Regions from separate parts of the Cohnella boryungensis genome, predicted to be linked through region 1. Evidence: a T-box and tRNA genes for the amino acid it is inferred to sense, from the RefSeq annotation. Region 1 holds a T-box; the other holds one or more tRNA genes.

Region 1 (10,327 bases):
CATAGAATACATCAATGTACATCGTGACCCCGGTCGAATTCGAAAGTTCAAATTCTAGCGTCACTCCTTCAAACGATCTCAGTACCGGCCAAACAACAACCTCCAACAGTTTTTTTGTTCCTGTTAAATCCAGACTGAGCATTTCACGCCTTCTGTCTGTAGCCCCTGACCGTTGATGCCTCAAAAAACTCTCAAATTCCTGTTCAAACATGTGCTGACCTCCTTAAATTTTATTAGTGGCTGGGGTTGCTGGGTTTACTGGGACCGCTGCATTCGCCTTCCCCTGAGAAAAACAAAAAACGCCGCCGATCCGCCCAACGGGCGAATCAAACGGCGTGTGCCTCACGCTATTGCGATGCATATTTGTTATAGCTTATGCGGCTAGTTGGCCACGATGTTGACGAGCTTGCCTTTGACGGCAATGACTTTGCGAACCGTTTTACCGGCGATGAACTCCTGCACCTTGGCGGAATCCAGCGCTTGGGCCTTCATGCTTTCTTCGTCCAGATCGGCGGCGATCTTCAGGCGATCGGCAATCTTGCCGTTCACTTGCACGACGATTTCGACCTCGGCATCCACCGTAAGCGAGACGTCATAAGCCGGCCAAGGCGCGTAAGTAACGGACTCGGAGTTTCCAAGCTTCTCCCACAGCTCTTCCGCAATATGCGGCGCGATCGGAGACAGCATCTGTACGAAGTTCGCCATGGCTTCTGCTGGCAGCACCTCGGTCTTGTAGGCTTCATTAACGAAAATCATCATCTGGCTGATCGCAGTGTTAAAGCGCAGCGCTTCATAATCCTCGCCGACTTTTTTGAGGCTCTTGTGCCAGACGCGGCGGAATGCATCATCACCAGCCAACTTCTGGATTTTGCTGTTCAGGCTGCCATTGTCATCGACGAACAGCCGCCATACGCGGGCCAAGAAACGGAATACCCCTTCTACGCCGTTCGTGTTCCATGGCTTCGTCGCTTCCAACGGTCCCATGAACATCTCGTACATCCGCAGCGTATCCGCCCCGAATTCGTTCACGATATCGTCCGGATTAATGACATTGCCGCGAGACTTAGACATTTTTTCGTTATTCATGCCCAGAATCATGCCTTGGTTGACGAGTTTATGGAACGGCTCCTTCGTGCTCACGACGCCCAGATCGTACAGCACCTTATGCCAGAATCTCGCGTAAAGCAAGTGAAGCACGGCATGCTCGGCCCCGCCGATATAGAGATCCACCGGCAGCCATTCGCGCTGCTTCTCTGGAGAACAGATCTCCTTCTCGTTCTTCGGATCGATAAAGCGCAGATAGTACCAGCAGCTGCCCGCCCATTGCGGCATCGTGTTCGTCTCGCGACGGGCTTTGCGCCCATTGCGGGGATCGATCACGTTGACCCAATCCGTCACGTTAGCCAAAGGCGATTCGCCCGTGCCGGAAGGCTGAATGGCGTCTACATCCGGAAGCAGCAAAGGTAGCTCTTCTTCCGGTATCGTATCCATCGTGCCGTCCTCGTAGTGCAGCACCGGAATCGGTTCGCCCCAGTAGCGCTGACGGCTGAACAGCCAGTCGCGCAAGCGGTACGTCACTTTGCCTTTCCCTGTGCCTTCCTTCTCCAGATGAGCGATCATGGCGGCAATCGCTTCGACAGTCGCCAATCCGTTCAGAAAATCGGAATTGACAAGCTTGCCGTCTCCCGAATACGCGGCTTCCTCGACATTGCCGCCCGAAACGACTTCCACGATAGGCAATCCGAACTTGCGAGCGAATTCCCAGTCGCGCTCGTCGTGGCCCGGGACTGCCATGATGGCCCCCGTGCCGTAGCCTCCGAGCACGTAATCGGCTATCCAGATCGGCACTTTGCCGCCGTTCACGGGATTGATCGCATAAGCCCCCGTGAACACGCCGCTTTTGTCCTTCGCAAGGTCGGTACGCTCCAAATCGCTCTTCCGGGATGCTTGCTCGATGTAGGCCTCAACTGCGGCTTTCTGTTCGGCGGAAGCAATCTTGCCTACCAGCTCGTGTTCCGGAGCAAGCACGCAATAGGTTGCTCCGAATAGGGTATCCGGCCGCGTCGTAAATACCGTCAGCGCCTCTCCGTGTCCGTCAATGGCGAACGTCACTTCCGCGCCTGTCGACTTGCCGATCCAGTTGCGCTGCATATCCTTAATGCTTTCGGACCAATCCAGCTCTTCCAGATCCTCCAGCAATCTTTCGGCATACTCCGTAATCTTCAGCATCCATTGGCGCATCGGCTTGCGGATGACCGGATGTCCGCCGCGTTCGCTGAGGCCGTCGATGACCTCTTCGTTGGCCAGCACTGTCCCGAGCGCAGGGCACCAGTTAACGGGAACCTCCGCTACATAAGCAAGTCCTTTTTTGTACAGTTGGATGAAAATCCATTGCGTCCATTTGTAATAATCCGGATCCGTCGTGCTGAACTCGCGCTCCCAGTCATAAGAGAAGCCGAGAGACTTGATCTGGCGGCGGAAGTTGTCGATGTTCTCGACCGTGATTTCCCGCGGATGGCGTCCTGTCTGCAAAGCATACTGCTCCGCCGGCAAGCCGAAAGCGTCCCAGCCCATCGGGTGGAGCACGTTAAAGCCCTTCATCCTTTTGAAACGGCTTACGATGTCGGTCGCCGTGTACCCCTCGGGATGTCCGACGTGCAGCCCCGCCCCTGAAGGATACGGAAACATATCCAAGGCATAAAACTTCGGCTTGCCCGCGTCCTCGGTCGTTTTGAACGTTTGCTTCTCATCCCAATGCTTCTGCCACTTGGGCTCAATGATTAACGGCTGGTAACCTTGCGCTTGTTCTTGCGACATGTCGATGAACTCCCTTATCCTATAGGTTCGTAATAACGTAAAAAAAGCCCCCGCCCCTAGCGATTACGCTAGGGACGAGAGCCGATCTCCCGTGGTACCACCCTAGTTGACGGCTATCCTGCTTGGATGCTCCGCCCACTTCTGCCTCGTAACGAGAGGTAACGCCTTGCCTGTCGGGTTCCTTGAAGGAATAAGCCCGTTCGGCTCGGAGGCTCCAAGGCGAGTTCATCGCTGTCGTCAACCGGCTCGCACCTTGCGCCGGCTCTCTGAATAACAACAATGCGATTACTGCTCCTTATCGCAGCCAAAGTATGCCATGATTATAGCCAATCCGCGCAAGCGATGTCAAGTCTGGCGGTGCAGCAGCCCGCGATCCCGCAGGGCATACGCTATTCGGCAGCAACGCCCCGCCAGAACAAGTCGACGATCGCAGCAGATAAAGCCTCTGCGCTGTAGACCTCCTCGCCGATCTGCTCGCGATTGCCGACCATCAGAAGCGCCGCGAAGGAATGGGACAGCAGCATCGGATTGTCGCGCCGGATAATCCCCTCCTCCATCGCTTGCTTGAACGTATCCGCAAGCACCTCGTGAATCTGATGCTCTGCCGTGCGGATGTCATCCCGCTGCTCCTCCGACAAGGACGGCATCGCTTCTCTCATCAGGCTTTCAAATTCCACATGGGATTGCGATTTGGACATCTTGGTCAGAGCCAGCCGTCTAAGACGGGTATGAAGATCGCCATCGGACTCGACGATTCGCCGGGTCATTCCGCTGATTCTCGTCATCATGGCCGTAACCGATGCCGTAAAAAGCACAGCTTTATTCGCAAAATAGTAATAAACGGAGGCCTTCGTTACCCCGGCCTTAGCCGCAATCATATTAATCGATACAGGCTCATAGCCTAATTCCATAAACAATGCCGATGCCGTGAACAGCACTTTATCCCGCATGGACGGCTGATCCGCACCGCTTTTGGGCCTGCCTGGAGATCGTTTCGTTTCAGGAGCGGTCATCGCTTTGCCTCCTCGCGCGAAATTTTGTCGTTGCATAATTAACCTTCCGGTATATATAATTAATTCGCAAGTGATATTAAGAATTATAGCTGAAATACGAGAGATTGACATCGTCGAGTTCATGAAGGAGGTTATACCGCATATGCAGGAAAGCAGCGGACTAGGAAGATGGGTTGCCGGTAAAAGAAGCAAGTGGGTAACGTTGGTTATATGGATTATGGCGGCGGGACTGCTTAGCGCTCTGCTTCCTTCCGTTAACAGCAAGGAAATTAACAATTCCCCGAATCTGGACAGCGGCAAGCCGTCCATCCGGGCTGAAGCCGTCACTTCACGGGAATTCCCCAGCGGAGTCGACATTCCCGCATTGATCGTATGGCATAAGGGAAACGGATTGTCGGAAACGGATCTGGAGCATGTCCGCAAAATCACGGAGAGACTCGCGCAATCGCCGCTTCCCCGCCAGACTTCCGTGCCTCCGCTGCACGAGCTGCCCGCGCCCGTGCTTCAAGGCCAGCTCTCCGAAGACGGAAGCACGCTGGTCTTCCCCGTTCTGTTCGACAAGAGCGCAGAGGTTGACGAGCTAAAGGAAGCCCTTGTCGAATTCAGAACCATCGTCGCGGACATCGTCGGCTCCGATCCGTTCGCCGCCAAGCGCGATGGGCAAGAAGAGCTCAGCGCCAGGGTTACCGGCCCGGTCGGCATTCAGGTTGACGCTACGGGATTATTCAAGAATGCCGACGTCAGCCTGCTGATCGCCACAGTTGTACTTGTTCTGGTTCTGTTATTGCTGATATACAGATCTCCCATTCTGGCGCTTATGCCGCTGGTCGGAGTCGGATTCGCTTACGGCGTCATCAGCCCGGTGCTCGGCTGGATGGCGGGAGAAGGCTGGATTATCGTCGACGGTCAAGCGATCTCGATCATGACCGTGCTGTTGTTCGGGGCCGGAACAGATTACTGCCTGTTCCTGATCTCCCGCTTCCGTCAGCTGCTTCGGGTGGAAAGCCACAAGGGCAAAGCCTTGTTCAAGGCAATCACCGGGTCATCGGGCGCGATTGCCATGAGCGGCTTGACTGTCGTGCTGTCGCTGCTCGCCCTGCTTGTCGCCGAATATGGCGCATATCATCGATTCGCAGCTCCGTTCAGTATTGCCATTTTGATCATGGGAATTGCCAGCCTGACGCTTGTCCCCGCGTTGCTGGCAATATTCGGCCGGGCGTCTTTCTATCCTTTCGTGCCGAGAACGCCTGAGATGATGCGGGAGCGGGCTGCCCGCAAAGGAAAACCGATGCCGGCCGCGCCTAAAGAGCCCGGCAATTGGACGGGAAGGATGGTCGTCAGCAAGCCTTGGTGGATTCTGGGCATCTGCATCGTTCTGCTCGGGGGACTGGCCAGCTTGTCCACGCAGGTCAAATTCACCTATGATATCTTGTCGTCTTTTCCGAAGGAAATGGAATCCCGAGAGGGCTTCGCTACAATCGGGGAACAGTTCACTCCGGGCGAGCTGGCTCCCGTCAAAGTAATCGTCGATACGCAAGGACAGACGGTCGACCTTGGCCAAACGCTCTCGGACCTGCCCTATCTCGATGTCGTATCCGAGCCGCAGAACGGCAAAGAGAACCCGCAGATCGTCGCTTACGACGTACAATTCGATCTGAATCCGTATTCTATGGAGGCTATGGGCCATATCCCGGACTTGCGGACAGTCGCCGAACGGGCACTGACAGAGGCCGGAGTGAACAATGTGTCCGAACGCGTCTGGATCGGCGGGCAAACGGCCCAGCAATACGATACGAAAGTGACCGGCGAGCGGGACACGAAACTCGTTATCCCGATCGTCATCGGCTTGATTACGCTGCTCCTGCTGGCTTACTTGCGTTCCGTCGTCGCGACCGCGTACTTGGTGCTTACCGTCATCCTTTCCTTCTTTTCGGCGCTGGGGCTCGGATGGATAATCGTTCATTACGGAATGGGCGCGGAGGCAATTCAAGGCGCCATTCCGCTCTACTCCTTCGTATTCCTGGTCGCGCTGGGCGAGGACTATAACATCTTCATGATCTCAAGCATCTGGCAGAAGCGTAAGCACATGCCTCTCAAGCAAGCGATCCGCGAAGGGGTCGGAGAGACGGGCTCTGTCATTACCTCGGCAGGCCTAATACTAGCCGGTACATTCGCCGTACTCGCAACGCTGCCGATTCAAGTGCTGGTGCAGTTCGGTACAATAACCGCGATTGGCGTCCTGCTCGATACGTTCGTCGTCCGTCCTTTTCTCGTGCCGGCCATTACGCTTCTGCTCGGACGCTGGGCGTTCTGGCCGGGCAAGTACGTGCCGGTCAGCGAAGCTAAGGCCGAGTCTTCTTCCATAAAATAAATCAAGCAGGCTGCCTCGATTGCGATCAAGCTCGCATTCGAGGCAGCCTGCTTTCAAGCTCCGGTGGTTATGATCCTACTTCATCTCTGAATTATACGATCCTAAATAGGCTACTGCGCTCCTTTTAAGATGTCCAATTGCAAATCCAGCTGTTTATACAACGCGTTAATATCGCTAGCGGCAAACTGGTCGATGTCAACGACGTACACCTGCTTGTTTTTGAACGCGGGAAGCCCCTGCCACAATGCGCCTGCAAATATTTCCTCCGCTCGCTTATCGCCTCCGTCCCCTGCGTAGACGCCAACGAACATGTGATCCGCCGCATAGTCGGGAAGAACTTCAAGCGAGATATCGATGCCTTTTCCGGCTGCAATGACATCCGTCTTCACCTTTTCCGGCGCCTCAAGTCCTAATGAATTGTACAAATTGTACACGCCACGTCCGTTCGCTTCGCTCATCACCCAGAGGCTTTTACCCCAAATTTCGTAATAGGCGACCGTTTCTCCCTGCTTGATTGTTCCTTCCAGACTCTTCTTTGCTTCAGCGGCCTTCGCCTCATATTTCTGAATAAATTGCTCTGCCTCTTTCTCCTTGCCGAGAAGCTCCGCAAACATGCGCAGCCGCTCTATAGGTCCTCTGTCATTGAAGGGCATAACAACCGTCGGCGCGATCTTCGTCAATTGCTCTACGATCTCGTCCTTCACGAAATTATGGACGATAATGAGATCCGGCTGCAGCGCCAATACCTTTTCGGGAGAAGGTTCATCCCCGATCGGCTGGGCGCCTTTCAGCTCCTCGACAAACAATCCCTTTTCCAGGAACGCTTGGCCGGTTCCAATTGGCTTTACCCCGAGTGCCAGTAGTTCGCCTACGAATACGAGCGATGCGACATGCTTAGGATTTGCTGGAACTTCAATATCGCCATTCAAAGCTTTATATATTCTGGTGGCCGGCCCGCTATCGGGAGCTTCCGTTTCACCTGCGATCGAAGCCGACGCTGTTCCTTCGTTATTCGATGATCCGACCGATCCGCTGCCGCCGCCGTTGCCGCAGCCTGACACGATCAAAACCAATACCAGCGCAAAAATCATTAAACCGATTGCTCTAGATCTGACTACCTCTACCTTCATGTCAATAACCCCTATCCATAATGTCGATTCAATTGATGATAATAATGATTATCATTATCAAATATAAGAGTAGCACTGTGCTACCCTACCGTCCATTTCAGAATATAGGGTTTTGATTTGTACTTTTATTTGATTGGCGTAAGCAGACTATCGACCTGCAAATCCAGTTGGTGAAAGAGCGACAGCATATCGCTTGGCGCTAATGCATGCAGATCGACAAAACGCGCCCGACCATGAAGGACGGCCGGAAGCCCGCGCCATTCGCAGCTTTGCTGAAGTTGTTCGAACCAACCGGAATCGGATGCCGCTTCTTGTTCGCTGCGATAAACACCGACTAGCATATGATCGGCCGCATAGCCGGGAAGCTCTTCGATACTTATACTGAGCGGAATACCCGGATCAAGAACATCTCTTTTCAGAGCCGCAGGCGGCTCCAGTCCCAGCGCATGATATAGGTTGGCCACGCCTCTGCCGTTCGCTTCGCTCATAAGCCAAATGCGGTCTTTCCAAATCTCGTAATAGGCAACCGTCTGATCCGCGCGGATAGCGTCGGCCAGTCTCCGTCTGGCTTTCTCCGCCTTGCGATTGAATCGTTCCATAAATACGGACGCTTCCTTCTTCTTGCCGAGCAACTCGGAAAATAATGAAAAAAGCGCCAGCGGACTGCTCTTGTTATAAGGAACGACAACCGTTCTGGCGACAGACGAAAGACGTTCGAGCTGTTCATCGTCGATCAGATGATGGACAATGATCAGATCTGGCCTGAGCGCGGCGATATCTTCAAGCCGAAATTGTTCGCTAATCCAAGCGATATCCGTCATTCGGTCGTTCGCGATCCCCCATCTCGTCAAATAAGTCGGTGCTGCGCCGACCGGCTTTACGCCCAGAGCAAGCAAATGTCCCAAGTGCTGCAAGGCGACAATCCTTTTCTCCCGTCCTGCGAACGCGGTCGGCGTTTCTCCGGCAAGCTCCTTGAATTTACGACTGAAGTAAAAACCGTCCGTATACCCGACCTCAAGCGCAACTTCGTGTACGCCTCGCGTAGACAAAAAAAGCAGCTCCTTAGCTTTTTCGACGCGAAGCCGGTTCAAATATTCCGAGAACCCGACGTCCGTTTCCTTCTTGAACAGCGTCGAGAAATATTCGGGATTTAATTTCAACATGCCGGCCATTAAATCCCGTGTGATTTTGCCGGAATAATGTTCCTTCATATACAAGATAGCTTCTTGAATTTTCGTTGGCGTCCGCCCGTCGGCCTGCCCGGATTTTCGTCCGAGCAGCTCTTCCAACAGCTGTCTGAACCGATTTTCCAACAGACTCGCTTCCTCGACGCTGAGGCTCATCATTTCTTCGGCCAGCGCCATGGCACGATGCGGTTCGGCGACGCGAATTTCCCCGGATTCCAGATGAAAGCCCGGCTTACGGAACAACCGGTGAACGGAGGAATGCTCCATTAAGCCGAACCGTTCAAATTCTATCCGGTAGGCGCGGACTAGCGAATGCTCTGGTATATTGCGAAATTGCAATAGATGTCCCGGGGCTGCACAGTAAACGTGTCCGACTTCCAAGGGATGCGTCTCGCCGTCGATATGAATATCTCCGCGCCCTTCCGTTACGAATAGAACCGTATGCCCCTCTCCGGATGGGTCGCCAGCATCGTCTCCGCTATGATATTGAACGAGTCGAAGCCGATTAAGCTGGTATAAAAAACGATTCAGAACCGTCATGGCAAGCATGGCTTCACTCCCTGCAATCCCTTAGCGCTCATACCCTCCGGTATGTCCGCCGATTGCTTTTGTTCCGATTTTATCCCGAATACGGAAGAATGCACAACTTATATTCGAATATCCCCCATCGGAATCCCCCTGCTCCCCTTGGCTATTTCCGCCAAAACTAAAAAACCACTCTATAGCAAAGTGGTTTGAATGGATGTTATGGCGGAGCCCTCACGGCTTCCGCGCAACGAAAAACAATCTTTCCGACTCTTCGTCGGGACTGTTCCAGCCGAAATCGGCGACAAGATGCAGCAGTTCGAAGCCTATGGCTTTCAGCTGTCCGGAAATCCATTGCGGGTCATACGCCCTCTGTACATGCGATTCCTCGAAGCGGCTGTACAATGCTCCGCTGCCTCTGGAAGAAGTTTCTTCGCGAATGAAGAAGGTCAGAGAGTGCTCGATCTCCCGGCGTTCCTCGTCGTAATCGCTGGTCCACAGGTAAGCCACGTCGGGCTCGTCGTAGACGAACGGCTGCTCCTCCGCATACCGTTCCAGCTGCTTAGGAGAATGGACATCGAACAGAAATAGTCCGCCCGACTCCAGACCTTGATACGTCCGGCGGAGCGTTGCGGTCACATCCTCCGGCTCCGTCAAGTAGTTCAGGCAATCGCAGAAGCTGATGACAGCGTCCACTCCGTAAGGCAGCTCCCACTCCCGCATGTCCTGCTGCAGCCATCGAACGGTCCCGGGCTCGTCGCGGTAAGCGGCCCGATTGCCCAAGCCTTCCCACTTGCTGCGAGCTACGGACAGCATTTCGGAGGAAATGTCCAGCCCATACACGCTAAAGCCCGAACGGGCCAGGGGGATCGTCAGATTGCCCGTTCCGCAGCCCAGATCCACTACCTTCTTCGGAATGCCGTAGCGCTCCCAGCACTTGCGGGCGAAGCCCAACCACTCGGGATAGGGCATCTCCTCCATTAAGCGATCATATACGGATGCGAATTGATGGTAAGCACGCATTCCGGTCCCCCCTGTCTCCATACAAGTAAAAACGGCTTCGCCGTCCTTGGGTACGGCGGCACACGTTTTGTATCGCGCGATCAGCTAAGGAATAAGACAGTCTGAAACTTTTCCTATCTGATCGTTAAATAAAACGGAAGCCGGAGCGTTTCACTCCGACTCCCCTGTAGCGGAAACGGAAGAATCTCCAGCCTCGTCCTCCGCCGATTTCAAATGCGTCCAGTTGCCCTTCTGCGTAATGAGCCCTTCTTTCATCAGCTT
Region 2 (10,327 bases), on a different contig from region 1:
TCGCTTCCCCGGCAGCATCCTCGGGTACGGACGTGATTAATCCATGGGAAAGCGGCGTAAAGCTCAGCCCCATCCCGGTACCCGCGAGCATCATCGGCCCAACGATATAGACGAACGGAAAATCGAATCCTTGCGTATGAATAATCAAGGCAAACCAAGCGAGAGCCGCCGTCTGGAACAGCAGACCGGCAAGCAGAACGTTGCGGTTGCCCAAGCGGCTGATGGCCAGACCGGCAAGAGGAGCCGCGATCATAGTCATCGTCGTCCAAGCCATTTCCTTGACGCCTGCCTGCAAAGGAGTATTGCCTTGCGCTTGCTGCAGGAACAGCGTTAACAGGAAGATAACGCCGAATACCCCTGCGTTCATCCAGAACCCCGCGAACGTATAGAAGCTGTAGGCGCGGCTGCGGAATAGCTCGAAGCGAACGAACGGGTTCCGACGCGATCTCTCCCAGTAATAGAAGCCAACCAGCAGGACAGCTCCCAGTCCTAACGCGCCCAGGACGACAGAAGAACCCCAGCCTTCCGAATTTCCCCGTTCCAAGCCGAAGATCAGGCTGAACAGCCCTGAGGTCAGCAACACGACGCCAAGCGGGTCCAGAGGCTTGCGGATGCCTCGGGATTCCCCGAGCCACTTGAGTCCGAGCAAGAAGGCCAGAATGCCGACAGGGACGTTTACATAGAAAATAACCTGCCAAGGCGCCCCCTCCATAATCAGTCCTCCGACCAGCGGTCCGACGCTTAGACCGAGACCCGATATTCCCGACCATAATCCAATGGCGGCAGCCCGCCTCTCGGGCGGAAATGCGTTGTTGACGAGCGTTAAGCTAAGAGGCACGATTGCAGCTCCCCCGACGCCCTGAAGGGCTCTGGACAGGATCAGAGCAAGCGAGGTTTCGCTGAGGCCCGAGAGCAAGGAGCCAAGCGTGAAGAGGACAACCCCGGCCAGAAATACTTTTTTCCTCCCAATGGAATCCCCAAGCACGCTGAAGGGGATGAGCAATACGGCGAAGGCCAGCGTATAGGCGTTCATGAACCATTCCAGATCGGATAGCGTGGCTCCAAGATCCTGCTGGATAGAAGGCAAGGCAACCCCCAGCACCAAATTATCGAGCATGGCCATGAACAGAGCGATGCAAGTTACGAACAAGAGTCGAATGCGAGCGGCTGTAAACATAGAAACCTCTCCTTTTATTTATTGATAAATAAATATATGTCAAAGGTTAACTCCGATTACTCGGAGTCGTACCAGGGCGATAATTTCGGCATTTCCAGCACCTCGGACAGGGTAATGATCATTCCGCAAGAGATGAAGAAGCTTGCCTCCTCGCCGGCCTTTGGGACGCCCGCGGCTGCAAATCGCGCTTTGACCGTTTCGTAGATTAAGGAAAAACCGTTTTGCACGAATTGTCTTACACCCGGCTCAGGCGTCGTAAAGCATTGCATCAGCAGCAGAATTTCGTTCCTGTAGGAATCCATCAAGGTGTTGAATGCTTCTGCCATGCGATGAACAATGACATCCGGGGGAGCCTCGACAGCGGAAAACGCCCGCAGCAGCCGTTCGTATGCCCGCTCCAGAACCGCCAGGTACAATTGCTCCTTGGTCTTGAAGAAGTGGAACACATAAGGCTGGGTCACGCCGACCGCTTCGGCAACATGAGCGGTTGTGGTCTTATAGAAGCCCTGAGACGCAAACAAAATGACGGCGCTGTTCAAGATTTGTTCTTTGCGGTTAGCTGCGATTTCTTCTTTTGGGCTCATCGTGTTGCAGCGTCCTCCTTACTGCCCTGCTTGATCACAGAGAGGAATGATTGGGTTGAAATGAGAATTGATTTATCACTCAATAAATTACTTGAAACGTGTAAAAGTGTCAACCTTATGTTGGATAAAATCGTTGCGCTGCAGCCCCGAAAAAATTGTGTGGAAAAAATTCCGCAGAACGCTTGACTTAACAGCAAGCTCATGATAAATTATTACTTGTCGCTTTTGAAACTTTCCCTGATAGCTCAGTTGGTAGAGCACTCGACTGTTAATCGAGTTGTCACAGGTTCGAGTCCTGTTCGGGGAGCCATGGGGAGATACCCAAGTGGCTATAAGGGGCTCCTCTGCTAAGGGAGTAGACGTGTCATGCGTGCGAGGGTTCGAATCCCTCTCTCCCCGCCACAATGGATTCTTAAGACGACTTGAGGGAGCCCTCGTCCTAGACGTTGGGCTCTTTTTGATGTTTGGCAGGGATACAGAAGAACGGGCAATTCCGGCCGCTCCAAAACAGGGCACATGCGCCTCGAAAAAAAATCTACAACTTGGTCAAAAAAGTGCTTGCTATCCGCATAGGGTTCAGATATAATCATATTTGTCGTCTGAAGCGGGTAACGCCTTAAAGCGCCAAAACAATGGCTAAGATGGCCCCTTGGTCAAGCGGTTAAGACACCTCCCTTTCACGGAGGTAACAGGGGTTCGAATCCCCTAGGGGTCACCATGAGAGCCATTAGCTCAGTTGGTAGAGCACCTGACTTTTAATCAGGGTGTCGTAGGTTCGAGTCCTACATGGCTCACCAGTTATTTGTTCGGTGAGGCAATAGGGTACCGATCGGACGACATCACATACTATGCGGTCGTGGCGGAATGGCAGACGCACCAGCTTGAGGGGCTGGCGGGAGCAATCTCGTGGAGGTTCGAGTCCTCTCGACCGCACCATACTTAAGATGACGAAATCCCTTGATATATAAGGGATTTTTTTATTTGTGTAGGTACGATGAGGGAACGAATGATGGAGAATGTTCGTTCGTATTTGGGGCCGTGAGAGCGAGCTTATAGCCCTGGCTTGCCTTCGGATGAGAGATAGGGGATAGAGCCGATCTATCCCTGCACTAACGACTCATTTATTGATAGGACTGAAACGCCTCCCACTTTAAGGCGAGTATTTAATCTAGTGGGTACAATATATCATAAACACCCATAAATATTAAAACTATGCCACCCGTAATTTGACTAAGCTTAATTGATTTACGCATCGACGGGTTTGTGGGCTGATTTTTGGATAAAGTTTTTGACCGGGGAGATAGCCACACATACAGGAAGACTAAAGCAGCAAAAATAAAGCAAAATATAGACCTGCCGGGAATAATCATGTGATCCTCCTAGTTGTAAGTGGTTGTTAATATTTTACACGTTACTAGGTTAATCGACAATAAGCCGTTTTTAGAAGGAGATTTTGTCACGTGCGCATAAGCCAGCGGTTGCTTAAAACAATAGCTTCAATGATCAGGTAGACGATTGTAACCAGCATTAGGTATCCGACCTGTAGGATATCGACCGCAACGCCATTTCCTTCATTTTCCTTTTAACCCTTAAGTATAATGTCGAATGCTGTAAAGAATAAGACTGCAAATTCCTGATTCTTCCTTGTATGATAGTGGAAATAAACAACTAGGAGGAATTCGCTTGAAGAAGGTTTTTGGATTTATTTTTAGTTTGTCTCTGTTATTTGCATTGTTCATACCCGCGTCGTCAGTTAGTGCTTATACGGGTGGCCTAACGAACGGGAAACTTTGGAATATTGGATCAGATTCCAATTCAGTTAGTTCAACAACGCCGCTGGTAACTGACAATGATGAATTAACGTATTACAGTCTGCCAGCGTCGTCCCAATCTCAATCCATCAATGATACATTGTGGATTAGCTTTGATCATCCGGTTGACATTACAAGCTATAAAATAAAAGCAGAGTCTACAACAAGCCCAACTCAGGTTTACTTTATCGATGTGTATGGACAGGCTACTTATTTCACACCGGATGTTAGCGGTACGCTTAAGACGATCAACAAAAACAAGATAAGTAAGATATCTTTCCAACAAGGTTCTGGAAATACAAAAAAGATTTACGAGCTTGACTTCTTTGGGAATGAATCTACATTTGATACACCCACATTGACTGGAGCCTTAAATGGTTCTGCTGCCGAGCTAAGCTGGAATAACGTATTGGGAGCTCCCGCATACTCTGTTAAACGATCTACGACACCTGGGGGCCCTTATCAAACAATTGCTACAGTAACCGGTATTACTTATGCAGATTCTACGGTCGAAGTCGGACAAACCTATTACTATGTTGTCACAACGGTAAACGGTACAGCAGAAAGCGTAAATTCAAACGAAGTATCGGTCAGTGTTGTAGATCCTTTGGTACCAACGTTAAACGTAGTAATCGATAAAGAGAAAATCAAGGTCGGAGAGCAGTTCACATCCGACATTGTCCTTCAGAACGTAAGCAATATTTATGCCGAGGACTTCAAGATTAATTATGACAGCAATCTGTTGAATTACGTTGGCTTCGAGGAAATTCCAGGCTACAAAGTGTACAACCAACCGACGGACGAGGACGGAAAGCTGCGCTTTATTATCGCGAGTCAAGGCGAGCAATATGGGATTAACGGCGAGCAAGTGATTTTGAAGCTAAAGTTCACGGGCAAAGAGACAGGAATCGCCAAGGTTGATGCACTGGAGTGCAGAATTGCGGATACCGAATCGGAGTACGACTTGGGAGAAGAATCCTGCACGGAGGATACGATCGAAATAGAAGGCGTTAAGGATGTAAACAGAACCGGTGAATATACGCTTGTTGATTTAGCGATTGATGGATTTTACTATGGCAAAACGGCTGACCAAACAGACCACACGAAACATGATGCCGACCAAGCCGGCGACACGAACATCAATGACGATGATTTAGTGTATATCGTTAGCGAAATCTTAAAGAATCCAAACTATCCGTTGAATGCATAACAAATCAGCCCGGGGGCATAGGCTCTCGGGCTGTTTATTATTTTGGTTACTGCATGGAGAACAGTTAAAATGTATCCCTGGAGAGTGGGCTTGCCCCGCTCCTTTCTTCGGTTGCGAATCAAAGTTCTACCGAGGAGACGCCAAACGTCAGCTGCATCGGGAAATTGAGTTCACGCGGGGGATCCACCGCTTGCAATCGGTGGTGATCGTGGATGAAGCGATCGACGAGATTTATCGTTTCGCGAGTGGTTCCGCTCGAATGATCAACAAGGTTTGTACACACGGTCTGCTGTACGGTGCACAGAATACACATCGGATCATCGACGATCATATGACAAACGCGTTGTCGGGGAGAGAATTGTCATAATTCTCCCTGCTTTTTTTCAGAATGCGGTCAGCTTATCCGACAAATACTGGACAGCCGATGCCGTCAACTTATGGACATTATGCGTTAGCAGTAACACGTTGTATATTGGGTTTCAAAAGGATATTAACACCATTTATTTAGCATCCCCTGGAGCGGGTTAGTCCGCTTCAGGGGATGCTTTGTCACTTTGTTGAAACAAACATCTTACTCGGAAAGACGCAACAGCTCCGATAACATAAATAGCATTTTTACCGTTTCAGCCCTCGTAGCGTTATTGTCCGGGCGGAATGTTCCGTCTTCATAGCCGCTAACGATTTTATAGCCGGCTATTGCTTTAACCGCTGACTGCGCCCAAGCAGGAATGCTCGCCTGATCCGAAAAGGCAACCTTGTCTGCACTCTTGCCAATCAGCTGCTTTTCCAACATTTTAGAGAGAATGACAGCCAGCTCCGCACGGGTTATCGATTGATTCGGCTTGAACCAAAGCTTGCCCTGCTTTTTATAGCCTTGGATGATTCCTGCCTCAACTGCCGAATCGACTGCGCCCTTCGCCCAGGCCGGAATCGAATCGTTATCTGCGAAAGCGGCGGGAGCTGCAGCAGGCTTTAATGCTAGCAGATCGACTGCCATTTTCACAAACTCAGCCCGGGTCACTTGTTGATCGGGACGGAACGTTTGATCTTCAAAGCCGCGAACGACACCCATGCCGATCAGACGATCTGCATACGCCTCTACCCAATGACCTTTCAAATCGGCAAACTCGATTATGCTAGATGCAAATATGGCGAACTTGCCGAAATAGCTGACTTCGACGGCAATTGTACCGTCTCCTTTCACCTTGCCTCCTAAGTATATCCAACGAGCCTGGGTTTCGTTGTAGTAATACACGGCCGGCTTGGACCCTGCCGCCACTTGCTGCGGATTATAGCTGAAACCAAGCGTTACCGGTCGATTGAATGTTTTGCCCGTACTGCTGGTGAACTCCACGATGTTGCTGCTGAGCCTTTCCAAACCTGTTGCTAGAGGCGCGCGATGTGCCGGAAGTTTGGCTACTTTTACTTTCCCGTCTGCAGGTAAGGCGCCCGGAGCTATTTGTACGGAAGCGACTCCATCAAAGATGACGCTTCCTCCTTCTGCGGCAACGATATCCTTCTCGACACTTTCTTTCTCTTGAGGGGCAGTAAGACTGCTGCTAGGAGATGTTGTACCCGCTCCTTGCTGATCCGCTGTTACCGTGACGCTTACCCTGTCGCTGTAGACGCTGTTCGTGACCGTAATCACCGCTTGGCCTGCCCGCTTGGCCTCAATCAATCCGTCCGGCTTGACGATCGCTATATTCCCATCGCTGCTGCTGTACGTCGTGCCGGAGCTTGCCGTCGTTACGTCCTGTGCCGTCTGATCCGATAAGCTCGCCGTCACCTGCAACTGCTTGCTGACGCTGCTTCCCAGCTTCAGCTCCACGGTATTCGGCGATGCGGCTATTCCCGTCGTCGTTGCAAAATTGAGTTTTTCCGTCGCTCCTTTATCGCTGTACCATGTAGGATACACGCTGAACGAATACTCTCCGACAGCCGGATTGGTCAGTCCTGCATTCCCGGCAATCGTAATGGAAACCGCATCCAATAAGCGCAAATCCATAGGGACTCCTACGCTGAGTTTACGCAGGAAACGATCATACGCAACACCACTCGCCTGCACCCCATTGACCGTAACGGAGCTTGCTTGTATATCCGGCGGGACTGTGATTCCCTGCGGAAATAGGAGATTGAAATCGTCGCCTGCGGCTAACGGTTCGTTCGTCTGGAAAGCAAACGTATAGGATACGTTCTGTGCGCCTGCAACTCTAGTGCTGGCATTCATATTGAAATTTTGAATTTGAGGCGGAGCAACTAATAGCGTCACGCTTGCAGGTATGACCTGCTGCGAAGTGGATACTTGAAATTCGTATTCTCCATAGCCTTGTACGATCGTTTTCGGAATATTGAATATGAGATGATAGTCGGGATCGACGTAATATTCCGGGGGAGGGACGAATTGCAGCTTGTTGTCTGCGATGCGGGTTACGGAAGCCGCAGCGGAGACGGTATGCTCCTGATCATCCGACGCCCATTCCAAGATGATATCTGCTGCGGAAATGCCCGGTTCGCTCAATACCGTACCGGGAGCGCTGGATACGGTAACCGTATCTCCCGCCTTCAGTATCGTAGGTGCGGTAAACATAAAGCGCAAATGGGTATCGTCCTCATCCACATCACCTTGGTTGTTGGACGGGTTATCGGCTAACGAAGCGCCTGACGCGGAGACGATTCCGATCCTGCGGGACGCAGCCATCGGATCGACGCTTGTCTTGACGGCATAATTGTAATAGCCAGGTACAGACGGATTCGCCACTTGGACAGACGGGTCGATATCAATCACCGCTGCTGAGAAACTTGGCAATGCAGTTGTCGACTGTATGGTCAGCTCATTGCCGGACACAACCGCCGAAGCTGCCGGCGTCCCGTTGATTTTGACTTTAGATGCATCTACCAAAGCAGGAACCGATGTTCCCTGAGGAAACACCATCGTGATCGTTCCGCCAGGTTCTATAGGCTGCATGACGGTAAACTTGAAATGATAACCCGTGACGGCCGATGCCGCATACGAGTCGGCATCTGGATAATAATTGGAAACATTGCGGGTAAACAAGCCATGAGTCGTCGAGAATGGATTGGAGTTGCCGCTCGAACGGAGCGCATACGACTTCAGCCCCGGTCTAATGCGGTGATAATCAGGTGTAATCAGGAAATCGGCCAAACGAATGTCCACCATAGCGCCGCTAACAATGCCGCTGGATAGTTGGAACGACAACGCCGGAAACCCGTCATCAGAATACTGCGTCGTTGCGGCAGCAAAAAGAATACCGCTTGGCGTTCCGTTGACTACAGTAGAAATATTAGCCATCGGAACGGATTTATTGGTCGACCACAAAAATCCCGGGTTTCCCACGAAATTAAACGCATGCGGCAGCGCGACTTGAATCATGTCCCCCGCCTGCAAATTATCGGCAGCAGTAAATGTGAAATGATATGCCGGCGTTTCTTTCGTATAATCTCCCTGGTTGTCCCAATAACCGCTAAAATAAGCAGGTGTTTCTGTCGTAACCGTAAAACTGCTGAAGGAGCTGTTGCCAGTACCTGAATCGGCCTGAACGGGAGTCCCGCCGCCGAGAGCGAGAAGCCCCGCAATGAGAATATAAGTGATAACGATTTGCCAACGTCTGAACCTGCTTTTGAACCCCAATATAATATCCTCCCAGTTAAATAGTTTCTTGCAATTAACGATGACCCCCCTATGAAGTACCTAACGATCATATCCGTCTTGACAGAAATCCGCATATACCAAATGGTATAGAGCAGGTGTAGAACTAAAGAAAAATGCGTTTCTACCCGGAACAAGTCCCCCTATACAACAAAAAAAGGATGCTTATCGCATCCTCACATCCGTCGCATTCCGATTAACTCAGTATATTTTTCCTCTTGGCTTCGGCAATAGCTTTCGTTCGCCTGTTCACGTTTAATTTGCTGAAAATGTTATGGATATGAACTTTGACCGTACCTGCCGTAACCCCCAACTGATAAGCAATTTCCTTATTGGTCATTCCCGATGCCATCAGGTTCAGCACTTCAAGCTCGCGGTCGGTCAAGGCGTCCATAGAATACTCATCCTTCGGTTCATTCGGCGTGACTGGCGAGACCGGCATGTCTCCGAAAGAGCCGGACAGCTTCCAAACGAACAGAGCTTGCGATGCCAAAATACGAATCGTCGCGATGCTGTCATTTGCAAACGTAAGACTACGCCGGCTATTTTCCAGATAGAGTATCCCCGAAAGCTGTTCCTGTAAAAAAAGCGGCAAACAACAAACCGTCTGACAGTGGTTCCTGATAATGTACGGATCAATCTGAAAAAGATCATCCTGTGAGGCATTCTCGATTTGAACCCATTGCCCGAGCCGCGAAGCATATTGTATCAGGGATGCCGGCACATCCTTGCTATCCGACAACGCGGCAGACAGCTCGCTAACCTCGCCGTTAGCCTTTATAACGGTCTCCACATGCAGATCGCCGTTCCTAACTACGATCAGGCATCCTTTTTCCGCACCGGAAGTCTCGATAACAATTTCCAGCAGATGCCTGTGAATCTCTTTCAAGTCCAAACCTTGGGACAAAGATAAGGAAGCTTTGACAATCACACCAAAGTCAATTTCTTTATCATCTGCCCGCGTTGAATCCTGATCCTTGTCCGGTATAGGAGAAGCTGCCTGCTCGTCGCTATTCGATGATTCCTGCAACCATTGAGGATATTGCATCCGCAGGTCGTATCGCTTGGACTCAGCACCCCATACGCCGTACATTTCATAAGCTTCCTGAATATATCCGAGGGCGATTCTTTCTCTGCCTTTTTGCAAATGATACTTGGCTGCCAGCTCGCAAGCCACCGCTTGATACTGGGGATAATTTCGCTCACGGGCAAATTGAATGGAACGATCGTATAGATCTACCATCTCCTGCTCCGCCCCTTTTAACCGGGCTATCTCGGCTTGAATCAACAGCCATTTATGTCGGAAATTTTCCGGCGACATCTTGTCCCATGCTTTGAACTGTCGGCATCTCCGCTTCAATGTCTTCGAATATACGCTTCTTTCGCTTGCAGAAAATTCCTCCCATGAATTTGCAATCGACAGCGCCTCGTAGAAATGATGCTCCGACAAGTGAGGAGCATGAGCCGACAAATGCTCATAGGGATTGGCTAATTCAGCGAAGCGAACCGCTTCCCGGTACCGTCCGAACAAATAATACATTTGCGTTTTATACGTGTATATTTGATACAGCGTTACGGCTTTGCCTTCCTCCTTCATGACTTCTTCCAAAAATTCCGCTTCGCTTGTCCGGCCACCCGTTATGGGTCCTATGTCGCCAATGGCGGATCTCCAGACTTTTGCCAATTCCATATAAATTAAAGCGTTTTTGAAAACAAGCTCTTCTTTCGTCTGCTCGATCACTTGTAAGCTTTTGCGGTTGATCTCGAACATGTGGTCCATCGAATCTCTGACATAAGACAAATTGATAAGACTGCCGATCGCATAGCTTGCATACACGTAATCTCCCGCTTCCAAGCCCAGTCTGGCAGCCTGCTCCA

The links. A T-box is a leader RNA that pairs with one kind of tRNA and senses whether it is charged. The one in region 1 lies ahead of leuS (leucine--tRNA ligase), so its partner is inferred to be a tRNA-Leu.
Region 2: it encodes a tRNA-Leu, which carries the amino acid that the T-box ahead of leuS (leucine--tRNA ligase) is inferred to sense. The anticodon was not compared.

Annotation. Positions count from the first base shown of each region.
Region 1 covers NZ_JBHSED010000040.1:66,990-77,316, reverse strand. The annotation lists gene ACFO1S_RS18955 (hypothetical protein) at 1-211, opposite strand, end outside; gene leuS (leucine--tRNA ligase) at 382-2,817, opposite strand; T-box leader at 2,885-3,128, opposite strand; gene ACFO1S_RS18945 (TetR/AcrR family transcriptional regulator) at 3,207-3,830, opposite strand; gene ACFO1S_RS18940 (MMPL family transporter) at 3,973-6,201, shown strand; gene ACFO1S_RS18935 (ABC transporter substrate-binding protein) at 6,312-7,331, opposite strand; gene ACFO1S_RS18930 (helix-turn-helix domain-containing protein) at 7,457-9,067, opposite strand; gene ACFO1S_RS18925 (class I SAM-dependent DNA methyltransferase) at 9,278-10,066, opposite strand; gene ACFO1S_RS18920 (CvfB family protein) at 10,217-10,327, opposite strand, start outside.
Region 2 covers NZ_JBHSED010000003.1:506,778-517,104, forward strand. The annotation lists gene ACFO1S_RS03430 (DHA2 family efflux MFS transporter permease subunit) at 1-1,177, opposite strand, end outside; gene ACFO1S_RS03435 (TetR/AcrR family transcriptional regulator) at 1,234-1,761, opposite strand; tRNA gene ACFO1S_RS03440 (tRNA-Asn) at 1,996-2,071, shown strand; tRNA gene ACFO1S_RS03445 (tRNA-Ser) at 2,073-2,163, shown strand; tRNA gene ACFO1S_RS03450 (tRNA-Glu) at 2,405-2,479, shown strand; tRNA gene ACFO1S_RS03455 (tRNA-Lys) at 2,483-2,558, shown strand; tRNA gene ACFO1S_RS03460 (tRNA-Leu) at 2,612-2,697, shown strand; gene ACFO1S_RS03465 (cohesin domain-containing protein) at 3,445-4,782, shown strand; gene ACFO1S_RS03470 (S-layer homology domain-containing protein) at 5,354-8,431, opposite strand; gene ACFO1S_RS03475 (helix-turn-helix transcriptional regulator) at 8,646-10,327, opposite strand, start outside.